3 regions of the Kitasatospora purpeofusca genome follow, and region 2 is predicted to be linked to each of the others. Evidence: predicted binding sites of a transcription regulator. Region 2 holds the regulator's gene; each other region holds the start of a gene.
The links. Region 2 encodes HrcA, which represses chaperone genes, less so after heat shock. Its sites were predicted from a motif close to TTNGCACTCNGNNNNNCNGAGTGCNAA; they were not measured.
Positions count from the first base shown of each region.

Region 1: a site for HrcA is predicted at 4,742-4,768, ahead of groES (co-chaperone GroES). Genes of this name have one in related genera too.
Region 3: a site for HrcA is predicted at 1,963-1,989, ahead of OG715_RS24915 (FmdB family zinc ribbon protein). Genes of this name have one in related genera too.

Region 1 is NZ_CP108561.1:4,192,397-4,199,219, forward strand. Features, by position in the region: gene OG715_RS18375 (response regulator transcription factor) at 1-318, opposite strand, end outside; gene OG715_RS18380 (WhiB family transcriptional regulator) at 889-1,215, shown strand; gene OG715_RS18385 (LysR family transcriptional regulator) at 1,390-2,382, opposite strand; gene groL (chaperonin GroEL) at 2,553-4,181, opposite strand; gene groES (co-chaperone GroES) at 4,295-4,600, opposite strand; gene OG715_RS18400 (THUMP-like domain-containing protein) at 4,868-6,076, shown strand; gene OG715_RS18405 (polysaccharide deacetylase family protein) at 6,052-6,823, opposite strand, start outside.
Region 2 is NZ_CP108561.1:3,549,896-3,556,718, reverse strand. Features, by position in the region: gene OG715_RS15495 (DUF3097 domain-containing protein) at 1-643, opposite strand, end outside; gene OG715_RS15490 (DUF2785 domain-containing protein) at 664-1,443, opposite strand; gene pspAB (PspA-associated protein PspAB) at 1,514-2,101, opposite strand; gene htpX (zinc metalloprotease HtpX) at 2,162-3,082, opposite strand; gene hrcA (heat-inducible transcriptional repressor HrcA) at 3,356-4,390, shown strand; gene dnaJ (molecular chaperone DnaJ) at 4,466-5,605, shown strand; gene OG715_RS15465 (16S rRNA (uracil(1498)-N(3))-methyltransferase) at 5,687-6,436, shown strand; gene OG715_RS15460 (S41 family peptidase) at 6,514-6,823, shown strand, end outside.
Region 3 is NZ_CP108561.1:5,649,488-5,656,310, reverse strand. Features, by position in the region: gene OG715_RS24925 (potassium/proton antiporter) at 1-205, shown strand, start outside; gene OG715_RS24920 (MFS transporter) at 545-1,885, shown strand; gene OG715_RS24915 (FmdB family zinc ribbon protein) at 2,001-2,327, shown strand; gene mscL (large conductance mechanosensitive channel protein MscL) at 2,971-3,390, shown strand; gene OG715_RS24905 (hypothetical protein) at 3,465-3,731, opposite strand; gene OG715_RS24900 (sigma-70 family RNA polymerase sigma factor) at 3,938-4,909, opposite strand; gene OG715_RS24895 (phosphatase PAP2 family protein) at 5,307-6,191, shown strand; tRNA gene OG715_RS24890 (tRNA-Arg) at 6,325-6,397, opposite strand; gene OG715_RS24885 (glycosyltransferase family 39 protein) at 6,648-6,823, shown strand, end outside.

The DNA of each region.
Region 1 (6,823 bases), 640 kb from region 2:
GGCGTCCTTGTGCAGGTAACCGCGCGCACCCGCGGCGACCGCGAGTGCGACACCGTCGAGGTCCTCGGCGACGGTGAGCATGATGATCCGGGCACCGGGGTCGGCGGACAGCAGCCGCCGGACCGTCTCCACCCCGCCGAGGCCGGGCATCCGGACGTCCATCAGGACGAGATCGGAGCGGTCGGCCACCCAGCGGCGGAGGACCTCCTCCCCGTTCGTCGCGGTGGTGACCCGATCGACACCGGGTACGGTCGCGACCGCGCGGCGAAGCGCCTCGCGGGCGAGCGGGGAATCGTCGCAAACGAGAACGGAAGTCATGACTGTCGTCCTCCGCAGCTGATCCGCGTCACGTTGAGCCTCCTGGCTGGTACGAACCTCTCCGACACGGCCCATCGGCGTCAGACTCCGTGCTGATCGCCCAGGTTCCCCGCGATCGTTCCCGACGTCCGGCGTCCGCTAACCGCCTCCGCACTTCCAACGACCGTCACTCGAATGAGTTACGGCCTTCAGGGCCATCTCCACCACTGTACGTGGCCAACCCGTTACCGATCAGCCGCATCGCGGTGCACACGCCGCTCTTTTGCGCAGCTCGGGCGCGGTCGGCGTACAACCCGCACACCCGCGCGACACTCCGCGCGCCGGTCGGCCACCCGATTGCCACGCTTGCGCCGGGCGACTGTCGGCTCGACAGTCATGCCCACTTTGCCCGCTTTTAGAGCTTTTGTATGGTCATTGACTGTTGCGCAACTCTGTGGGTGACTTGTCCATGTAGTTGCCGTAAGTCATATTTCCAGGTGTCCACACCGCGCCGGACGCCCCGCCGAGCCGAATCCACCGCGACCCGCTGGTGACCGGCCCGCGGTCGACGACCTCTGAAGGGAATGAGCCATGGCAGATTTCTCCCGCCTCCCCGGCCCCAACGCGGATCTCTGGGACTGGCAGCTCTCCGCAGCCTGCCGCGGCGTGGACAGCTCCCTCTTCTTCCATCCCGAGGGAGAGCGCGGCGCCGCCCGCAGTTCACGCGAAGCCAGCGCCAAGGAGGTCTGCACCCGCTGCCCGGTCCGCACCGAGTGCGCCGCGCACGCGCTGGCGGTCCGCGAGCCGTACGGCGTGTGGGGAGGTCTCACCGAGGACGAGCGCGAGGAGCTGATGGGCCGCTCGCGCCACCGCCTGGTGGAGGTGCCGCTGGTCGCTCCGGGCATGTCCCAGCAGTAGACGGCCGGCTCCGCGCCGGCGTGAAGAAACGTTTCTTCACAACCCCCAACCGGCCCCCACCGACCTTCACGGGCCTCCAGCGGCCCTCCCCGCCCCCTTGCGCCCCCGGCCCCGTCGGCCGGGTCCCGCCCGGCGGCCCGCCCCTCCGGCGGCCGGGCGGGCGGGACGGCGGCGTCAGCGACCGGTGGCCGCCCCGGCCAGCCGCTCCAGCATCAGCGCCACCGCCGGCACCTCGGCGAGGTCCGGCAGGGTCAGCGCGACCACCTGCCGTACCGCCGGCGCCCCCGAGGCGGCGTGCACCGCCACCGTCGCCACCCCGTCCGGGCGCACCGACTCCAGTGCCAGTCCGGGCAGCACCGCCACCCCGAGCCCGGCCGCCACCAGCCCGACCACCGCCGGGTAGTCGTCGGTGGCGAAGTCGATCCGCGGCTCGAAGCCGGCCCCCGCGCACAGTTCCACCAGGTGGCCCCGGCACTGCGGGCAGCCGGCGATCCACTGCTCCTCGGCCAGCTCGGCCAGCTCCACCGGTCCGCCGCGCCCGGCCAGCCGGTGCCCGGCGGGCAGCAGGCCGACCAGCGGGTCGTCCAGCAGCGGGGTGGCCACCAGGTCGGACCAGTCGGCGCCGGCGCTGAGCTGCTGGGCCTCCAGATTGGCCTCGGCGCGCGCCTCCCGGGGCGTGCCGTGCGCGGGCGCGGCGACGGAACCGGTGGCCTGCGGGTAGCGGAAGGCGAGCGCGACCTCGCACTCGCCGCCGCGCAGCATCGCCAGCGACTCCGGCGGCTCCGCCTCCACCAGCGACACGCGGACCCCCGGATGGGTGCCCCGCAGCCGGGCGACGGCAGGCGGCACCAGAGTGGAACTCGCGGTCGGGAAGGACACCAGCCGGACCCGGCCGGCCCGCAGCCCGGCGATCGCGGCGACCTCCTCCTCCGCGGCGGAGAGTCCGGCGAGGATTCCGGTGGCATGCTTGAGCAGCACCCGGCCGGCCTCGCTGAGCTGCATGCCGCGGCCCGAACGGACCACCAGCGGGGTGTCCACGGACTTCTCCAGGGCCTTCATCTGCTGGCTGATCGCGGGCTGGGTGCAGCCCAGCTCACGAGCGGCGGCGGAGAAGGAGCCGGTGCGGGCGACGGCACGCAGGACGCGCAGATGGCGGGCCTCGATCATGCCTCCAAGATATAAGGCATTCTTTGCAACAAGCAAAATTCAACTGATAGTTGAAGGATGGAGCACACCGTCGCGGCCGGGCCCGGACCCGGTCCGCGCCGCAACGCCGGAGGCCCGGCCCGCCACCCCCAGTGGGGCGCGGACCGGGCCTCCGGTCAGTGCTTCGGGCCTCAGTGCGAGTGGCCGTGGCCGCCGTGGCCGTGACCGGCGTCGGCGTCCTCCTCCTTCTTCTCCACCACGAGGGTCTCGGTGGTGAGAAGCAGGGAGGCGATCGAGGCGGCGTTCTCCAGGGCGGAGCGGGTGACCTTGACCGGGTCGATGACGCCGGCCTTCACCAGGTCGCCGTACTCGCCGGTGGCGGCGTTGAAGCCCTGGCCCAGCTCCAGCTCGGCGACCTTGGAGGTGATGACGTAGCCCTCCAGGCCGGCGTTCTGGGCGATCCAGCGCAGCGGCTCGTGCAGCGCCTTGCGGACGACCGCGACACCGGTGGCCTCGTCGCCGGACAGGCCCAGGCCGCCGTCCAGCACCTTGGCGGCGTGGACCAGGGAGGCGCCACCACCGGCGACGATGCCCTCCTCGACCGCGGCACGGGTCGCCGAGATGGCGTCCTCCAGGCGGTGCTTGCGCTCCTTCAGCTCCACCTCGGTGGCGGCACCGACACGGATGACGCAGACGCCGCCGGCCAGCTTGGCCAGGCGCTCCTGCAGCTTCTCGCGGTCCCAGTCCGAGTCGGTGTTGGCGATCTCGCCCTTGATCTGGGCAACGCGGCCGGTCACGGCCTCGGAGTCACCGGCACCGTCGACGACGATCGTCTCGTCCTTGGTGACGGTCACGCGGCGGGCCGAGCCCAGCACGTCCAGACCGGCCTGGTCGAGCTTGAGGCCGACCTCCTCGGAGATCACGGTGCCGCCGGTGAGGACGGCCAGGTCGCCGAGGATCGCCTTGCGGCGGTCGCCGAAGCCCGGGGCCTTGACGGCCACCGCGTTGAAGGTGCCGCGGATCTTGTTCACCACGAGGGTGGACAGCGCCTCGCCGTCGACGTCCTCGGCGATGATCAGCAGCGGGCGGGAGGTGCCGCCCTGCAGGATCTTCTCCAGCAGCGGCAGCAGCTCCTGGATGGAGGAGATCTTGCCCTGGTTGATCAGGATGTACGGGTCCTCGAGGACCGCTTCCTGGCGCTCCGCGTCGGTGACGAAGTACGGCGACAGGTAGCCCTTGTCGAACTGCATGCCCTCGGTGAAGTCCAGCTCCACGCCGAAGGTGTTCGACTCCTCGACGGTGATGACACCGTCCTTGCCGACCTTGTCGATCGCCTCGGCGATCAGCTCGCCGACCTGGGTGTCCTGGGCGGAGAGGCTCGCGACGGCGGCGACGTCGTCCTTGCCCTCGATCTCGCGGGCGACCGACAGGAGGTGCTCGGAGACGGCGGCGACGGCCTTGTCGATGCCCTTCTTCAGGGCGGCCGGGCCCGCGCCCGCGGCGACGTTGCGCAGACCCTCGTTGACCAGGGCCTGGGCCAGCACGGTGGCGGTCGTGGTGCCGTCGCCCGCGACGTCGTTGGTCTTGGTGGCGACCTCCTTGACGAGCTGCGCGCCAAGGTTCTCGTACGGGTCGTCGAGCTCGACCTCACGGGCGATGGTGACACCGTCGTTGGTGATGGTCGGGGCACCGAACTTCTTGTCGATGACGACGTTGCGGCCCTTGGGACCGATGGTCACCTTGACGGTGTCGGCCAGCTTGTTGACACCGCGCTCGAGCGAGCGGCGGGCGTCCTCGTCGAACTGCAGGATCTTCGGCATGTTCCCTATTCCTTCGGGGTGCGGCCGTCGCCGGCCGCTCGACTACGTGAACCAACAGCCACGCCCCGGCCCCTGTCACTAGGGACACGGATCCGGGGCGTGGCTGAACGCTTTTACTTCTCGATGATCGCGAGAACGTCGCGCGCGGAGAGCACCAGGTACTCCTCGCCCTGGTACTTCACCTCGGTGCCGCCGTACTTCGAGTACAGGACGATGTCACCCACGGCGACGTCGAGCGGCAGACGCTGGCCGTCCTCGAAGCGGCCCGGGCCGACAGCCAGGACGACGCCCTCCTGGGGCTTCTCCTTGGCGGTGTCCGGGATAACCAGGCCGGAGGCCGTGGTGGTCTCGGCGTCGAGCGGCTGGACCACAATGCGGTCCTCGAGCGGCTTGATGGCAACCTTGCTGCTGGTGGTCACGTCCGAGCTCCCCTTCGGAGATTACGGGGTTTTCTAACGGGTAGGGGCGAACTCACGAATCTGCCGTCGCGGGGGTCAGAGACGCATTGTCGCGTTAGCACTCCCCCGGTGGTGAGTGCTAGTGATGACCATAGGCCGCCGTTAGCACTCAGTCAACCAGAGTGCCAACGCCACGCGGGCCGGTCCTGTCGGACGCACCCGTGGCGGCGCGCTCCCGCTCGCGGGGCCGGCGCCCCGCGCCCGCCCGTGACCGGGGAGAATGAGCGGGTGGAGAACGACGACCTGCGGCCCCTGCTGACCGAGCGGGGCCAGGCCCTGCTCGCCGAACTGCGCGAGTTCGCGCCCGAGGAGGAGCTGGCACTCGCCACCCGGCTGCGCAAGGAGCACCCCGCCGAGCTGGTGTCGGCCGCCTTCGGGCAGGCCCGGCTGCGGCAGCGGGCCCGGGCCAAGTTCGGCGCCGACGCCGACCTCATGTACTTCACGCCCAACGGCGTCGAGCAGTCCACCCGGCGCGAGGTCGCCGAGTGGCGGGCCGAACGGTTCGCCGGACTCGGGGTGAAGCGGCTGGCCGACCTCTGCTGCGGCATCGGCGGCGACGTCCTGGCCCTGGCCCGGGCCGGGATCGAGGTGCTCGCGGTCGACCGGGACCCGGCGGCCTGTGCCGCCCTCGCCGCCAACGCCGCCGCCCTGGGCCTGGCCGAGCTGGTCGAGGTGCGCTGCGCGGACGTCGCCGAGGTCGACGTCACCGGCTACGACGCGGTCTTCACCGACCCCGCCCGGCGCACCGCGCGCGGCCGGGTCTTCGACCCCGAGGCGTACGCCCCGCCGCTGTCCTGGGCGATCGAGGCCGGCCGACGGGCCCCCGTCGGCGCGCTCAAGGTGGCGCCCGGCATCCCGCACGAGGCCGTGCCGGCCGACGCCGAGGCCGAGTGGGTCTCGGACCACGGCGACGTCAAGGAGGCGGTGCTCTGGTTCGGCACCCGGGCCGGGCACCCGCACCGCGCCACCCTGCTGCCGCAGCGGGCCGGCCTCACCGGCGGCGACCTGCCCGACCCCCCGGCCGGACCGGTCGGCCGCTACCTGTACGAGCCGGACGGCGCCGTGATCCGCGCCCATCTGGTCGCCGAGGTGGCCGGGCTGGTGAACGGGCGGCTGATCGATCCGAAGATCGCCTACCTGACCTCGGACGAGCTGGTCGACACCCCGTACGCGCACGCCTTCGAGCTGACCGACGTCCTGCCGTTCCACATCAAGAAGCTCAAGGCGCTGCTGCGCGAGCGGAAGGTCGGCACGGTGGTGATCAAGAAGCGCGGGATGGCGATCACCCCCGAGGAACTGCGCCGGCAGCTGCGGCCCTCCGGCCCGAACGCCGTCACGGTGGTCCTCAGCCGCACCGACAACGGCCCGCTGATGATGCTCGGCCACCCCGTCACCGGACCGGCCGCGGCCGTTCAGGCGGCCGGCGCCTCGATGTAGTCCTCCAGCCGGGCCACCGCGAAGCCCTGCTCCTGGATCCGGGCCAGCAGCTCGCCGAACATCTGCGTCATCGTCTCGCCCTTGAGGTCCTTCGGACCCCGGAAATGGGCGAGCACGATGTCGCCGGCCCGCAGCTTCTTGTCCGCGGCCTGGTACTGCATGTCGTGTATCTGCATCGACTCGCGCCACAGCACGACCGCCCTCGGCCCGCACTGCTGCACCGCGGTGTTCAGCGCCGGCGTGTTGGCGCCGTCCCCGTACGGCGGCCGGAACAGCAGCGGCGGGGTGCCGTACTGCTGGGTGAGCGCAGCCTGGGCGTCGCAGATCTCGGACTTCTGCTTCTCCGGCGGCACCTTGCTCATCTGGGCGTGGTCCACGGTGTGGTTGTGGACGTGGTTGCCGAGCGCCTGGAGGCGCTTGAAGTAGCCGTAGTCGTCCTTGACGATGTCGCGGGTCAGGAACATCGACACCGGCACCTTGAGGTCGGTCAGCATCTCGACGAACCTCGGGTCCTTCTCGGCACCGTCGTCGATGGTGACGAAGACGACCTTGTCGGGGGTCTTCACCTCGCTGAACACCGGGACGGGCCCGGTCCGCGCGAGCTTCACCGGCTTGTCGGCGGGTGCGGGCGGCGCCGGCGGCAGCGGCGTGAGGTGCCACTTCGCCCACGCGGCGGCGTCCCCGGCGGCCGGGGCGCCCCCGGCCGGGGACGCGGTCGGCGACGGGCCGGCTGACCGCGACGGGGCG
Region 2 (6,823 bases):
CCGGGATGCCGACGGAGGAGGGCTTCACGGCCTGCCAGACGTCGATGTAGGGGTGGCCGACGACCAGGACGTGCGGGCCGCTCGCCCGGGCGGCGATGCGGTGCTCCTTGGTGCCCGGGAGCAGGTGGTCGACCAGGACGCCGAGGCGGCGCTCCGGGCCGGGGGCGAATTCGGCGACGATCGCGGGCAGGTCGTCGACGCCCTCCAGGTACTCGACGACCACGCCCTCGATCCGCAGGTCGTCGCCCCAGACCCGCTCCACCAGCTCGGCGTCGTGCCGGCCCTCGACGTAGATCCGCGACTCGCGGGCGACCCGGGCCCGGGCACCGGGGACGGCGACCGAGCCGGAGGCGGTGCGGGCGGGGGTGCGGGCCGGGGCGGGGCCCGAGGGGCGGACCAGGGTCACCGTCCGGCCCTCCAGCAGGAAGCCGCGGGGGACCAGCGGGAACACCCGGTGCTTGCCGAACCGGTCCTCCAGGGTGACGGTGTGGCCCTCGGCGGTCCTCTCGCAGTGCACCACCGCCCCGCAGAAGCCGGTCGACGCCTCCTCGACCACGAGGTCCCGCTCGGCCGCTACCTCGGGGACGGGGGTCGTCCGCTTCCACGGCGGGGTCAGGTCCGGTCCGTACTGGCGGCTGCGCATTCCCCGGAGTCTACGGGGCGTCAGCCGGTGAACGGCGAGTTCAGCACCAGCACCTCGGCGATCCGCGCGCGCAGGGCCGCGGAGTGCGGCAGCGGCACGGGTGCGCCACCGCGTTCCATCCGGACGCCGCGGTCGGCGAGCACGTAGACGGCCCGCAGGGTGCGCAGGGTGTTGGAGACGACGGCGGGGACGGCGCCCGCGGTCGCGGAGGGGCGGCGCGGCGGCTGCGCGGCGATCGGGTCGAGCCAGCCGAGGGCCTGGCGCTCGGTCAGCTCCGGGCGGGTGAGGATCTGGGCGACGGCGCGGCCGAGCCGGTCGTCCTCCATGGCGTCCAGCACGTGGTCGGTGGGGGCGAGCAGCCGGGCGGCGACCAGGTCCAGCAGCGGGGTCGGGTCGGCGAGCAGCGGGCCCCGGCCGAGGGCGGCCAGCAGGTCGGCGCCGTGGGCGACCGCGTGCAGCCAGCCGAGCCGGGGGTCGAAGCCGCGCAGGTCGGTCTCCTCGACGTACCAGCGGGCGAAGGACTCCAGCCAGGCCGGGCGGTGGGCGCCGTGGTCGGCGAGGTCGGCGAGGACCAGCGGGGCGAAGGTGCGGGCCTGGATCTCGGGGTCGGTGAGGCGTTCGGCCATCTCGTCGCCGAGCGCGAGGCGCTGTTCGGGGGTGAGCAGCGGCACCCAGCGGCACAGCTGCTCGTAGGCGAGGCTGTCGCGGACGTGCGGGTCGGGCGAGCGCAGTGCGGCGCTGACGGCGGCGAGGGTGTCGGGAGTGGGGGCGGCGGATTCGAGTGCGGTCCAGTTGATCACGGGGCGGACCCTAGGGGCGGGGGCGGCCGAGGGCCACCGATTTACCGGGCCCGGTGGTGGCGGCCCCGGGTCACAGCCCCGGTGCGCCCCAGACCGGGAACCAGCGGGTGAGGTCCTTCTCCAGCCGCAGGTCGTTGCCGAGCATCGCGTTGACCTCCAGCTCCAGCGGGTTGTCGCGCTTCTCCCCGCCGCCGGGCAGCGGCGCGAAGGGGTAGAACGTGCCGCGCTTGTACAGGTAGACGAGGGCGAGCGGGCGCCGTCCGTCGGTGTCGCGGAAGCCGACCAGGGAGCAGAGCAGCTGGGGGCCGAAGCCGTGCGCCTCTAGTTCGCTGTTGACCGCGTGCAGGTCGTTGACCAGTTCGGGCAGTTCGTCGGGCGTGTGCCGGGCGAGCAGCCAGGAGTAGCCGTAGGAGTCCTTGGACGCCTCGACGGGGACGCCGCCGCGTTCGGTGTCGGCGTCGAGCAGGGCCCTGACCTGCCGTTCGACCTCGTCGAAGGCGCCGCCCTCGACGGAGGCGAAGCAGACCGAGCCGAGCCCGGTGGGCCGGAAGCCGGCCGCGGCCTCCAGGGTGAGGGCGGCGGACGGGACGCCGAACAGCTGGTCGAGGTCGGGTTTGACGGGCTTGGTGCGGCCGAACAGCGTGTCCAGGATGCCCACGGCGGTCCTTCCGGTCGGAGGGCGGGTGCGGGTGCGGAGGCCGGGAGCGGTGCGGGCGGCTCAGCGGCCGAGCTCGGAGGAGATCTTCGCCAGCTGGGCCAGCCGCTGCTCCAGCGACGGGTGGGTGGAGAACAGCTGGGTGGCGGCCTCCCGGGCGCTCAGCGCCGGCGCGAACCAGAACGCGTTGTACGCCTGCGCCTGGCGCAGGTCCCGGGTCGGGATGGCGGCGATCTGGCCGGTCACCTTGGTGAGCGCCGAGGCCAGCGCGCTGGGCCGCCCGGTCAGCTGGGCGGCGGCCCGGTCGGCGGCCAGCTCCCGGTAGCGGGAGAGCAGCCGGGTCAGCAGGAAGCTGATCGCGTAGACGGCGATCGACACCAGCGGGACCACCAGGGCGGCGATCGCGGCGTTGGAGTCGTTGCTGTTGCGCCCGCCGCCCATGAAGCCGCCGTACATCGCGATCCGGGTCATCGCGCCGGCCAGCACGCCGAGGAAGCCGGCCACCGTCATCACGGCGACGTCCCGGTGGGCGACGTGCGACAGCTCGTGGGCGAGCACGCCCTCCAGTTCCTCGGGCTCCAGCCGGCGCAGCAGGCCGGTGGTCACGCAGACCACCGCGTTCTGCGGGTTGCGGCCGGTGGCGAAGGCGTTCGGCATGTCGTTGTCGGCGACCGCCACCCGGGGTTTGGGCATGTCGGCGAGCGCGCAGAGCCGGTCGACGGCGCCGTGCAGCTGCGGGTACTGCTCCGGGGTGACCCGGTGGGCGCCCATCGCCCGTTCGGTGATCCGGTCGCTGAACCAGAACTGGGCGACGAACAGGCCGCCCGAGATCAGTACGACGATCGGCCACGCGCCGCGCAGCAGCACGATCAGCAGACCGGTGAATCCCACGTACAACAGCCCGATCAGGAACATCGTCCCCACCATGCGGCCGGTCAGGCCGCGGTCGGGGGCGAAGCGGGTGTGCTGGCCCGAGCTCGACATCGCTGCTCCTCCGTTCGCCGTCCGCTTCCGATGCTGCCACCGGGCGGGCCCCGCGGCATCACCCGCGCGCCGCGGACTGCGGGCAGGATCACCCCGGCCGGGCCGTTCCTGCCGTCGGACCCGGGCCTTACACTGGCAGGTACGGTTCTGGCACTCGTGTGTTCAGAGTGCCAAGGCCGGGCCCCGCGGGGTCGGACCGGACAGCTCGAACACGGACACATGCCACGACGGTGTGTCACAACGGACAACGCGTGAAGACGGAGGTGCGTGCCCATGGCCGGTGAGGTCCGCCAGCTCGACGACCGCAAACTCGCGGTGCTTCGCGCGATCGTCCAGGACTACGTGGGGACGGAGGAGCCGGTCGGCTCCAAGGCCCTGGTCGAACGGCACAACCTCGGGGTCTCCCCGGCCACCGTCCGCAACGACATGGCGGCGCTGGAGGAGGAGGGGTACATCCACCAGCCGCACACCAGCGCCGGGCGGATCCCCACCGACAAGGGCTACCGGCTGTTCGTCGACAAGCTGGCCGAGGTCAAGCCGATGAGCGCGCCCGAGCGGCGGGCGATCCGGCACTTCCTCGACGGCGCGGTGGACCTCGACGACGTGGTCGCCCGCACGGTGCGGCTGCTCGCCCAGCTGACCCGCCAGGTCGCGGTGGTGCAGTACCCCTCGCTGAGCCGCTCCACGGTGCGGCACATCGAGCTGGTCGCGCTGGCCCCGGCCAAGGTGATGCTGGTGCTGATCATGAACACCGGCCGTGTCGAGCAGCGGTTGGTGGACTGCCCGGGTACGGTCGGCGAGACCGTGCTGGCGGACCTCCGGGGCCGGATCAACGCCCGGGCCGCCGGACAGCGGCTCCCGGACGTCCCGGGGCTGCTGGAGGAACTGCCCGGGCTGTTCGAGGCGGTCGACCGGCCGACCGTGTCGACGGTGCTGGCGACGCTCTTCGAGACCCTCGCCGAGCAGCGCGAGGAGCGGATCATGCTGGCCGGCACGGCCAACCTGACCCGCTTCGGCCACGACTTCCCGCTGACCATCCAGCCGGTGCTGGAGGCCCTGGAGGAGCAGGTCGTCCTGCTCCGCCTCCTGGGTGAGACCGCGGACGCCGGGATGACGGTCCGGATCGGGCGGGAGAACGCCTACGAAGGGCTGAATTCCACCTCGGTCGTCTCGGTCGGTTACGGTTCGGGCGACGAGAGCGTGGCCAAACTGGGGGTGATCGGTCCGACCCGGATGGACTACCCGGGCACAATGGGGGCGGTGCGAGCGGTGGCACGGTACGTGGGCCAGATTCTGGCCGAGTCGTAGGAACGGTCGTCGTCGGACAGCTGACGGCGCCCTAAGTCGCAAGCACTCACACAGGCGGAACAAGCGGAGCATTTGGTGGCCACGGACTACTACGCGGTACTCGGCGTCCGACGGGATGCGGGGCAGGACGAGATCAAGAAGGCGTTCCGGCGCCTGGCACGCGAACTGCACCCGGACGTCAACCCGGACCCGAAGACGCAGGAGCGGTTCAAGGAGATCAACGCCGCCTACGAGGTGCTCTCCGACCCGCAGAAGCGCCAGGTCTACGACCTCGGCGGCGACCCGCTCTCGCCGAACGGCGGAGCCGGTGCGGGCTTCGGCGCGGGCGCGGCGGGCTTCGGCTTCTCCGACATCATGGACGCCTTCTTCGGCGCCGCCTCCGGCCAGCGCGGACCGCGCTCCCGGACCAGGCGCGGCCAGGACGCCATGATCCGGCTGGAGATCACCCTGGAGGAGGCCGCGTTCGGCACCACCAAGGAACTCCAGGTCGACACCGCCGTCACCTGCACCACCTGCAGCGGCGAGGGCGCCGCGCCCGGCACCTCCGCGCAGACCTGCGACATGTGCCGCGGCAAGGGCGAGGTCTCCCAGGTCACCCGGTCCTTCCTGGGCCAGGTCATGACCTCGCGGCCCTGCCCGCAGTGCCAGGGCTTCGGCACCGTCGTGCCGACCCCGTGCCCGGAGTGCGCCGGCGACGGCCGGGTCCGCGCCCGCCGCACCCTGACCGTCAAGATCCCGGCCGGGGTCGACAACGGCACCCGGATCCAGCTGGCCGGCGAGGGCGAGGTCGGCCCCGGCGGCGGCCCGGCCGGCGACCTCTACGTCGAGATCGCCGAGACCGCCCACCCGACCTTCCAGCGGCGCGGCGACGACCTGCACTGCACGGTCACCATCCCGATGACGGCGGCCTCGCTCGGCACCCAGGTGCCGCTGCAGACCCTGGACGGGATCGAGGAGGTCGACATCCGGCCCGGCACCCAGTCCGGCCAGTCGATCCCGCTGCACGGCCGGGGCATCACCCACCTGCGCGGCGGCGGCCGGGGCGACCTGATAGTGCATGTCGAGGTGCAGACGCCCACCAAGCTCGACCCCGAGCAGGAGGAGCTGCTGCGCCGCCTGGCGGTGCTGCGCGGCGAGGAGCGGCCGTCCGGCCAGTTCGCGCCCGGGCAGCAGGGGCTGTTCTCCCGGCTGAAGGACGCCTTCAACGGCCGGTAGCCGTCCCGCGCGGGGGTGCCGAGGCTTCCTCGGCACCCCTTTCGCGTTCCCGTTCCCGTCCCCACCCCGGAGGTTCCCCGCATGACCGCGCCCGTGTTCGTCGTCGACACCGAGCGGATCGCCGCCGCCGCGCCGGGCGCGACGGTGCGCCTGGACGGGCCGGAGGGCCGGCACGCCGCCGCGGTGAAGCGGCTGGAGCCGGGCGAGGCGGTCACCCTGGCCGACGGGCTCGGCCTCGGCGCGGACGGCACCGTCGCGGCGGTGCACGGCAAGGACGCGATCGAGGTGACGGTGACGGCGGTGCGCCGCGAGCCGGAGCCTGCGCCGCGGATCGTCGTCGTCCAGGCCCTGCCCAAGGGTGACCGGGGCGAGCTGGCGGTGGAGACCATGACCGAGGTCGGCGTGGACGTGGTGATCCCCTGGGCCGCGTCGCGCTGCATCACCCAGTGGAAGGGCGAGCGCGGCGCCAAGGCGCTCGCCAAGTGGCGGGCCACCGCGCGGGAGGCCGGCAAGCAGTCCCGGCGGCTGCGCTTCCCCGAGGTCCGCGAGGCGATGACCACCCGGCAGCTGGCCCCGGTACTGGCCGCCGCCGCGTTCGCCGCCGTGCTGCACGAGGAGGGCGCCGAACCGCTGGCCGCCGCGGACCTGCCGACCGGCGGGGACCTGGTGCTCGTGGTCGGCCCCGAGGGCGGCGTCTCCCCGGAGGAGCTGGCCGCCTTCGCCGGGGCCGGCGCGAAGCCGTACCGGCTCGGCCCCTCGGTGCTGCGCACCTCCACGGCCGGGGTCGCGGCCGGCGCGCTGCTGCTGGGCCGCACCGGCCGCTGGGCCTGACACCGGAATCCCCCGTGGGGGTTCGCGGACCGCGAACGGCGGGCGCGCCGTGCCCCTGGCTGCCTAGGGTGGCGACCGTGAGCGAACCCGAGAGCACCCCCGAGGGCGCCTACCTGCGCCACCCGCACCTGCACGGCGACCTGATCACCTTCGTGGCCGAGAACGACGTGTGGCTCGCCCCGCTGGACGGCGGCCGGGCCTGGCGGCTGACCGCCGACCACCGTCCGGTCCGCAGACCGATGTTCTCCCCGGACGGCCGCCACGTCGCCTTCACCTCCACCCGGGACGGCGCCCCCGAGGTGCACGTGGCCCCGGTGGACGGCGGGCCGTCCCGGCGGCTGACCCACTGGGGCGACGCGCAGACCCAGCTGCGCGGCTGGACCGCCG
Region 3 (6,823 bases), 2.1 Mb from region 2:
GCTGCGGCTGCCGACCGGGGCGGCGGTCACCCTGGTGGTGCGGGAGGGGAGCAGCTTCGTGCCCGACAGGACGACCGTGCTGCGCGGCGGGGACGAGCTGCTGGTCGTCACGACGGACGAGGTCGGCGAGGCGGCCGAGCGGCGGCTGCGGGCCGTGGACAAGGGCGGCAAGCTGGCCGACTGGCTGAACGGACGCAGGACCTGAAGGTCTCGCCCGGAGTTCACCTTGACTTAACAGGACAACTTTGGATCCGTCCTGTAGTGTCGAGTTCAGCGCGACATCTACGCGCGTATAACCATGTTTTGCTGACACACCACACCCCAGCATCTGCCTGAAGCAGAGTTGGCGCGACCGCTCGGCGGCCGCGGCCCGGACCCGGCCCACCGCCGGACCGGCCCGGTAACTACCCCGGTCGACGCGCGAGAGGACGACTCTCGGCGCCGTCGGGGCCACCCCATGCCCTGCCGCGCTACCAGGCAGCAGGAAGGACCGACCGTGACGGCCCGCCGAACGGTCGAGAGCGTCGAGGACGCCGAGAACGCCATGACCGGGGCTGACGCCACGGGCAACGCCGACACCACGGGCAACGCGGACGCCGCGCCCGCCCGGGTCGGCTACGGGACCCTGCTGCGCACCCCCGGGGCGTGGACGTTCCTGACCCCCGCGCTCCTCGCGCGGCTGCCCTACGCGATGCTCAGCATGGGAATCCTGCTGCTGGTCAAGGACACCCACGGCTCGTACGGCACCGCCAGCACGGTCGCGGCGGTCGCCGCCGTAGCCCAGGCGCTGATCGGCCCGCAGACCGGGCGGCTCGCCGACCGGTACGGCCAGGCCGCCGTGCTCGTCCCGTCCGTCCTGGTGCACGCGGCCTCGGTCGGCACGCTGATCGCGCTCGCCCTCGGGCACGCGCCGGCCTGGAGCCTGTTCCTGGCCGCCGCCCCGGCCGGTGCGAGCGTCCCGCAGATCGGCGCGATGGTGCGTGCCCGCTGGATCTCCACCTTCACCGCCGAGGGCGCCTCCGCGTCCTCCGCCGCCAAGGTGAGCACCGCCTTCGCCTTCGAGTCCGTGACCGACGAGTTCACCTTCGTCGTCGGCCCGATCCTGGCCGCCGCCGTGGCCACCTCGGTCAACCCCTCGACCGGGCTGATCGCCGAGGCCGCGCTGACCCTGGTCGGCGGTCTGGCCTTCGCGGCCCAGCGCCGCACCGCGCCCGCCCGGGTGGTGCGCGAGCCCGGCGTCCGGCAGGCCTCCGCCCTCGCCTCCCCCGGCGTCCGGCTGCTGGCCGGCACCTTCCTGGGCGTGGGCGCCGTCTTCGGCGGCCTCCAGGTCTCGGTGAACGCCTTCGCCGACTCGGTCGGCCAGCCGGGGGCCGCCGGCACCGTCTACGGCATCTTCGCCGGCGGCTCGATGCTGGCCGGTGTGCTGTACGGCATGGTCGCCTGGCGGCGGTCGGTCCAGCAGCGGATGGTCATGAGCTACGGCCTGCTGGTGCTGGGCTGCTCGACCCTGTGGGCGATGCCGAACCTGGTCGCGCTGTCGGTCGCCGGGCTGGTCTGCGGCCTGGCCATCGCACCGACCCTGATCAGCGGCTACACCCTGGTCGAGACGCTGGTCGAGGACGGCGCCAAGACCGAGGCCTTCACCTGGCTGACCGGTGCCATCGGCCTGGGCCTGGCGACCGGCGCGACGGCGGCCGGGCGGCTGATCGACGCGCAGGGCCCGACGGTCGGCTTCCTGGTCCCGGTGGCCGGCGCCGGCCTCGGCCTGGTCGCCCTGCTCTCGCTGCGGGGGCTGCTGGTACCGGCCGGAAGCCGCAGCACGGTGGTCACCGGCTCGGTGGAACGGGGTGCGCCTACCGCACTCGTGGGGGCCGTCAAGGGCTGACCCCGGGGCCGGAACCGACTCATCTCACATTCGAGTCGCTGGACTGATCCATCGGAATGCCGCATCATTGAGGATCGTTAGCACTCATCAGGCGAGAGTGCCAGGAGGAAGACAAGTGCCCACGTACCAGTACCAGTGCACCGAGTGCGGCAACGGCCTGGAGGCGGTGCAGAAGTTCACCGACGAGCCGCTGACCACGTGCCCCGACTGCCAGGGACGGCTCCGCAAGGTCTTCTCGGCGGTGGGTGTCGTCTTCAAGGGCTCCGGCTTCTACCGGACCGACAGCCGCTCCTCCTCCAGCAGCTCGGTGGGCTCCGGCTCGTCGTCGTCCTCTTCGTCGACGTCGTCCTCGGGCTCCTCGTCGGGCTCGTCCTCGTCGGGCTCCTCGGGTTCTTCGGGGTCCTCGGCCCCGGCGGCCAGCCCCGCTCCGGCGGCCGGCTGACCTTCGGCCCGGGCCGCGGCAGCAGCTTCTCGGACGGCCCGCCGTTCCCGTTCACCACGGGTGCGGCGGGCCTTTCGCGCGTTCCGGGGCGGGCCCCGCGGGGGAGGCGGTTCCGCCGGGGGTGAATTCCGCCGGGGGTGGGTTCCGCCGGGGGTGGGTTCCGTCAGCGCCGGGCCGGCCGGTTCACCCCGGCGGGTGGGTCCCGCCGTCCACAGGCCCGGGTTTTCCACAGGTTCGGAAAAGGGAGTTCCGGCGGCCGGACGGGCGGCCCAGAGTGGGCACCGCAAGCCCCGAGCCCGACCGTGGAGGTGCCCGTGCGTACCGCTCCGCCCGCCCTTTCGCCCCGTCCCCCGACGATCCCGCCGCTTCCCGCGCCGTCCGTTCCGCCCCGGCAGCCGGTGCCCTCGTTCCCGCCGATCGGGGGCCGGGCCGGGCCGCGCGCCCGGCTCCGGCAGCTGCTGGGATCCGGGCCCCGGGTACCGGTCGTGCTGCTCCTCGCGGTGGCGGCCGCCCTCGCCCTCGGGCCTGCCCGGGAGGCCCCGGGGGCACCGGAACCGGCACCGCCCGTCGGCCGAACGGGTTGTCCGGCGGAGGGGGGAGGAAATCACCCGTAACCGGCCGACGACTTCGTCGTTCACGCGGCATGAAGGGCTTCAAGGAATTCCTGCTGCGCGGAAACGTCGTCGATCTGGCCGTCGCCGTAGTCATCGGTGCGGCTTTCACCGGCATCGTCAACGCCTTCGTCAAAGGCGTGATCAATCCGATCGTCGGCGCGTTCGGGGCCAAGGACCTCGCGTCCTACAGCTCCTGCATCAAGGGGCCCTGCGAGGTGACCGCCGCCGGTGAGGTCACGTCCGGAATCCTCATCCTCTGGGGCAGCGTGCTCAGCGCGGCCCTGCAGTTCCTGATCACCGCCGCCGTCGTCTACTTCTGCCTCATCCTGCCGATGACCAGGTTCACCGCCAAGCGCAAGACCCTGGCCGAGGTGCAGGCCGAGGCCGAGGCCAAGGAGGTCCTGCTGCTCACCGAGATCCGCGACGCCCTGGTCAGCCGGGCCGGCTGACCTCCGCCACGCCGCGCCCCGACCCACTCGGGGTCCGGCGGCCCCGCTCCCCTCGGGCCGGTCCGCGTGCCGGGTCAGCCCCCGTGGTGCGGCGGGCGCTGGCTCAGGTACCAGTCCAGCCCCCGTCCACCGCTCTCCCCGGCCCCGGGGCGGTCGCCCCACCCGGTGTCGGTGTCGTCCCGGGACTGCCGGTCCAGCGGGTCACCGAAGATCAGCCGGGCCTTCGCCGCCGCGTCCGCACCCGGCTGCGCCTTCGGAGCGGCCTGCACCGGCTCGCCCCCCGTCCCGGGCTCCGTACCCGGCTCTGTGCCCGGCCGACCGTCCGTCGTATCCTTCGCCATCGTCTCCTCCACCGCTCCCGTCGTCCCCCGTCGTCGTCCGTCCCTGCACACCAAGCCTAGAAGGCCCCGGGACGACCCCGGAACGGCCCCGGGACGGCCCCGGGACGACGGTGGGTCCGGTGCGGACCGCTCCGCACCGGACCCACCGGGCCGTACCCGTCCCCGCCCGCGCCACCCCGCGCGCCCCACGTCTCCGGACACCTCCGCTACGCGGCCTCGAAGCCCGCATGGTCGGCGATCTTCTTCAGCTCCGCCAGCGCGTGCTTCTCGATCTGGCGGATCCGCTCACGGGTCAGCCCGTGCTGCTTGCCCACCTCGGTGAGGGTGCGCTCGCGGCCGTCCTCCATGCCGTACCGGGAGCGGATGATCGAGGCCGTCCGGTCGTCCAGCCGCCCGATCAGACCGTCCAGCTCCTCGCGGCGGAGCATGACCATCACGGCGTCCTCGGGGGACGTCGCCCCGGTGTCCTCGACCAGGTCGCCGAACTGGGTCTCGCCCTCGTCGTCGACCGACATGTTCAGACTGACCGGGTCGCGCGCCCAGTCCAGCACGTCCTTGATCCGGGTCTCGGTGGTGTCGAGCTCGGCCGCGATCTCGGCCGGCTCGGGCTCACGGCCCAGCTCCTTCGACTTCTCCCGCTGCACCCGCCGGATCCGGCCCAGCTCCTCGACCAGGTGGACGGGCAGCCGGATGGTGCGCGACTGGTCGGCGATCGACCGGGTGATGGCCTGGCGGATCCACCACGTCGCGTAGGTGGAGAACTTGAAGCCCTTGGCGTAGTCGAACTTCTCGACCGCGCGGACCAGGCCCGCGTTGCCCTCCTGGATGAGGTCCAGCAGGGGCAGGCCGCTGCGCGGGTAGCGCCGGGCTACGGCGACCACGAGACGGAGGTTCGACCGGATGAAGACGTCCTTGGCGCGCTCGGCGTCCTCGGCTATCGCCTCCAGCTCCTCCCGCTGCACGCCCTCGGGGAGCCCGCCCTCGTCCAGCAGATGCTGGGCGTACACGCCGGCCTCGATCCGCAGCGAGAGCTCGACCTCTTCGGCGGCATCGAGCAGGGGTGTCCTGGCGATCTCGTCGAGATACATGCCGACCAGGTCGCGGTCGGCCTCGAAGTTGGTCGGGCGGGCCGCGCGAGTCCGGTCGGCCCTGTCGCGAACGACGGCACGGGTGGCCATGCTTGCTCCCTTTTGCTGGTGTTGCCGAGCTCTGGCTGCCTGCCCCCAGGAGGGCACGATGTGCGGGCCCCGAGGGGCTCACACGTAACGATCCAACGAACAGATTCCGGACAACATTCCCAAGTCGCTCAGATTCTTCCAGGGATGCAGTATCCTGCGAGATTTATCCCCGATTCCGAACGGAGGGTGACCGCGCGGGCACCACGGGTGCCGATTCGGGACCGTTTCGGCGCATCCCGCGCACGGCCCCCGTCAGGCACAACCCCGCCGGCGCCGGGCGCGTTCCCGCGCGGACCCGCGCTCCCGCACCGGCGCACGCAGATCCTCCGCACAAAAGATGCCAAATCGCTATCACCGCAGCGCACGCTCGGCACAGGCGGCTGGGAAGGTGACAGCCATGCACCTGACCAACAGCTCGCCCACCATCACCGCGCGTGATCGCCACCTGCTCCGGCACGCGGCACTCGCGGTCTGTTGCGCCGGACTGTTCGCCGCCCTCGCGGCCCTGGTGCAGACCGGCTGGAGCCCGCTCGCCCGGTTCGACCGCGAGCTGACCGGCGATCTGCACCGCTACGCGGCCGATCACACCGTGTGGACGGCCTCGGTGCAGATGTTCTCCGACATCGGCGGGACGATCACCATGCGCGGCGTCCTCGGCGTCGTCGCGCTCTGGCTCTGGCTGATCGGTGCCCGGACCCTGGCCGGCTGGGTGGCGGCCCAGACCCTGATCGGCTGGGGCGGCCAGTGGGTGCTGAAGCTCTCCTTCGGCCGCCACCGCCCGGCCTTCTCCGACCCGGTCGCGCACGCCGACGGTCCCGCCTTCCCCTCCGGGCACGCGATGGCCTCCGCGATCACCTGTGCGGTGCTGGTCGGCCTGCTCTGGCCCCGGGCCCGCCGCGCCGGCCGGACCACCGCCAGCACGACCGCCGCACTGACCGTCCTCGCGATCGGCGGCTCCCGGGTCTTCCTCGGTGTCCACTGGACCACCGACGTCCTGGCCGGCTGGCTCGCCGCCGGCATCGTCCTCGGCGCCGTCACCGTCCTGGTCGAACTCGCCCGCCCAGGCGCCCTCGCCCGTGACTTCCGCCGGGTGGACTGGCGCACCCGCCCCCGCGTCCAGCGGGTCCTCGTCTCCTCCGCCCGCCCGCCCCGCGACACCGACCCCTCGGACGACCCGGCGGAAGACCTCCCGGACGCCCGCTCCGACGACGCCCCGCCCGCTGCCTCGGCGGACCCCTCCGCCGACCCCGTCCCCGACCGGCCCGACGGCCTCCTGCGCTGAGAACCCTCCGCACCGACGACCGCCCCGGGCCGACGACCGCCCCGACCGACAACCGCTCACCGGAACGCCGCGGGCCCCCTCGGTCGAAACCGAGGGGGCCCGCGTACTACGTCGTCCGCCGGAACCGGCGCTGTGCCCCAGGCAGGATTCGAACCTGCGACACCGGCTTTAGGAGAGCCGTGCTCTATCCCCTGAGCTACTGAGGCGGGGAAGACCGCTGACAGCCTAGCGGATCGGTGGAGAGGGTTGGGCGGGGACGGCCCCGGGCGGCGGTGCCGACGGTGGGTCAGCGGTCCCGGGGGTGGCCCCACCTGCGGCAGGAGCGCCGGTTAGCCTGGGAGGACGGGACTTGACGGCCCTCGGCCCCGGGGCCGTCCGGCCGGTGGACAGAGGCGGGGGCGGCAGATGGTGGCGGGCGAGCGGTGGTACGAGAGATCCGTCCGCCGGGCGGCACGGGTGGCCGGACCGGCGACGTGGCTGGTTCCGGCGCTGGCGATGCTGATCGTCGGCGGCTACCGGCTGGGGACCCCCACCCTGTGGCGGGACGAGGTGGCGACCTGGACGTCCGCCGTCCGCCCGCTCGGTGAGCTGCTGCGGATGCTGCAGCACGTCGACGCCAGCAACGGCACCTA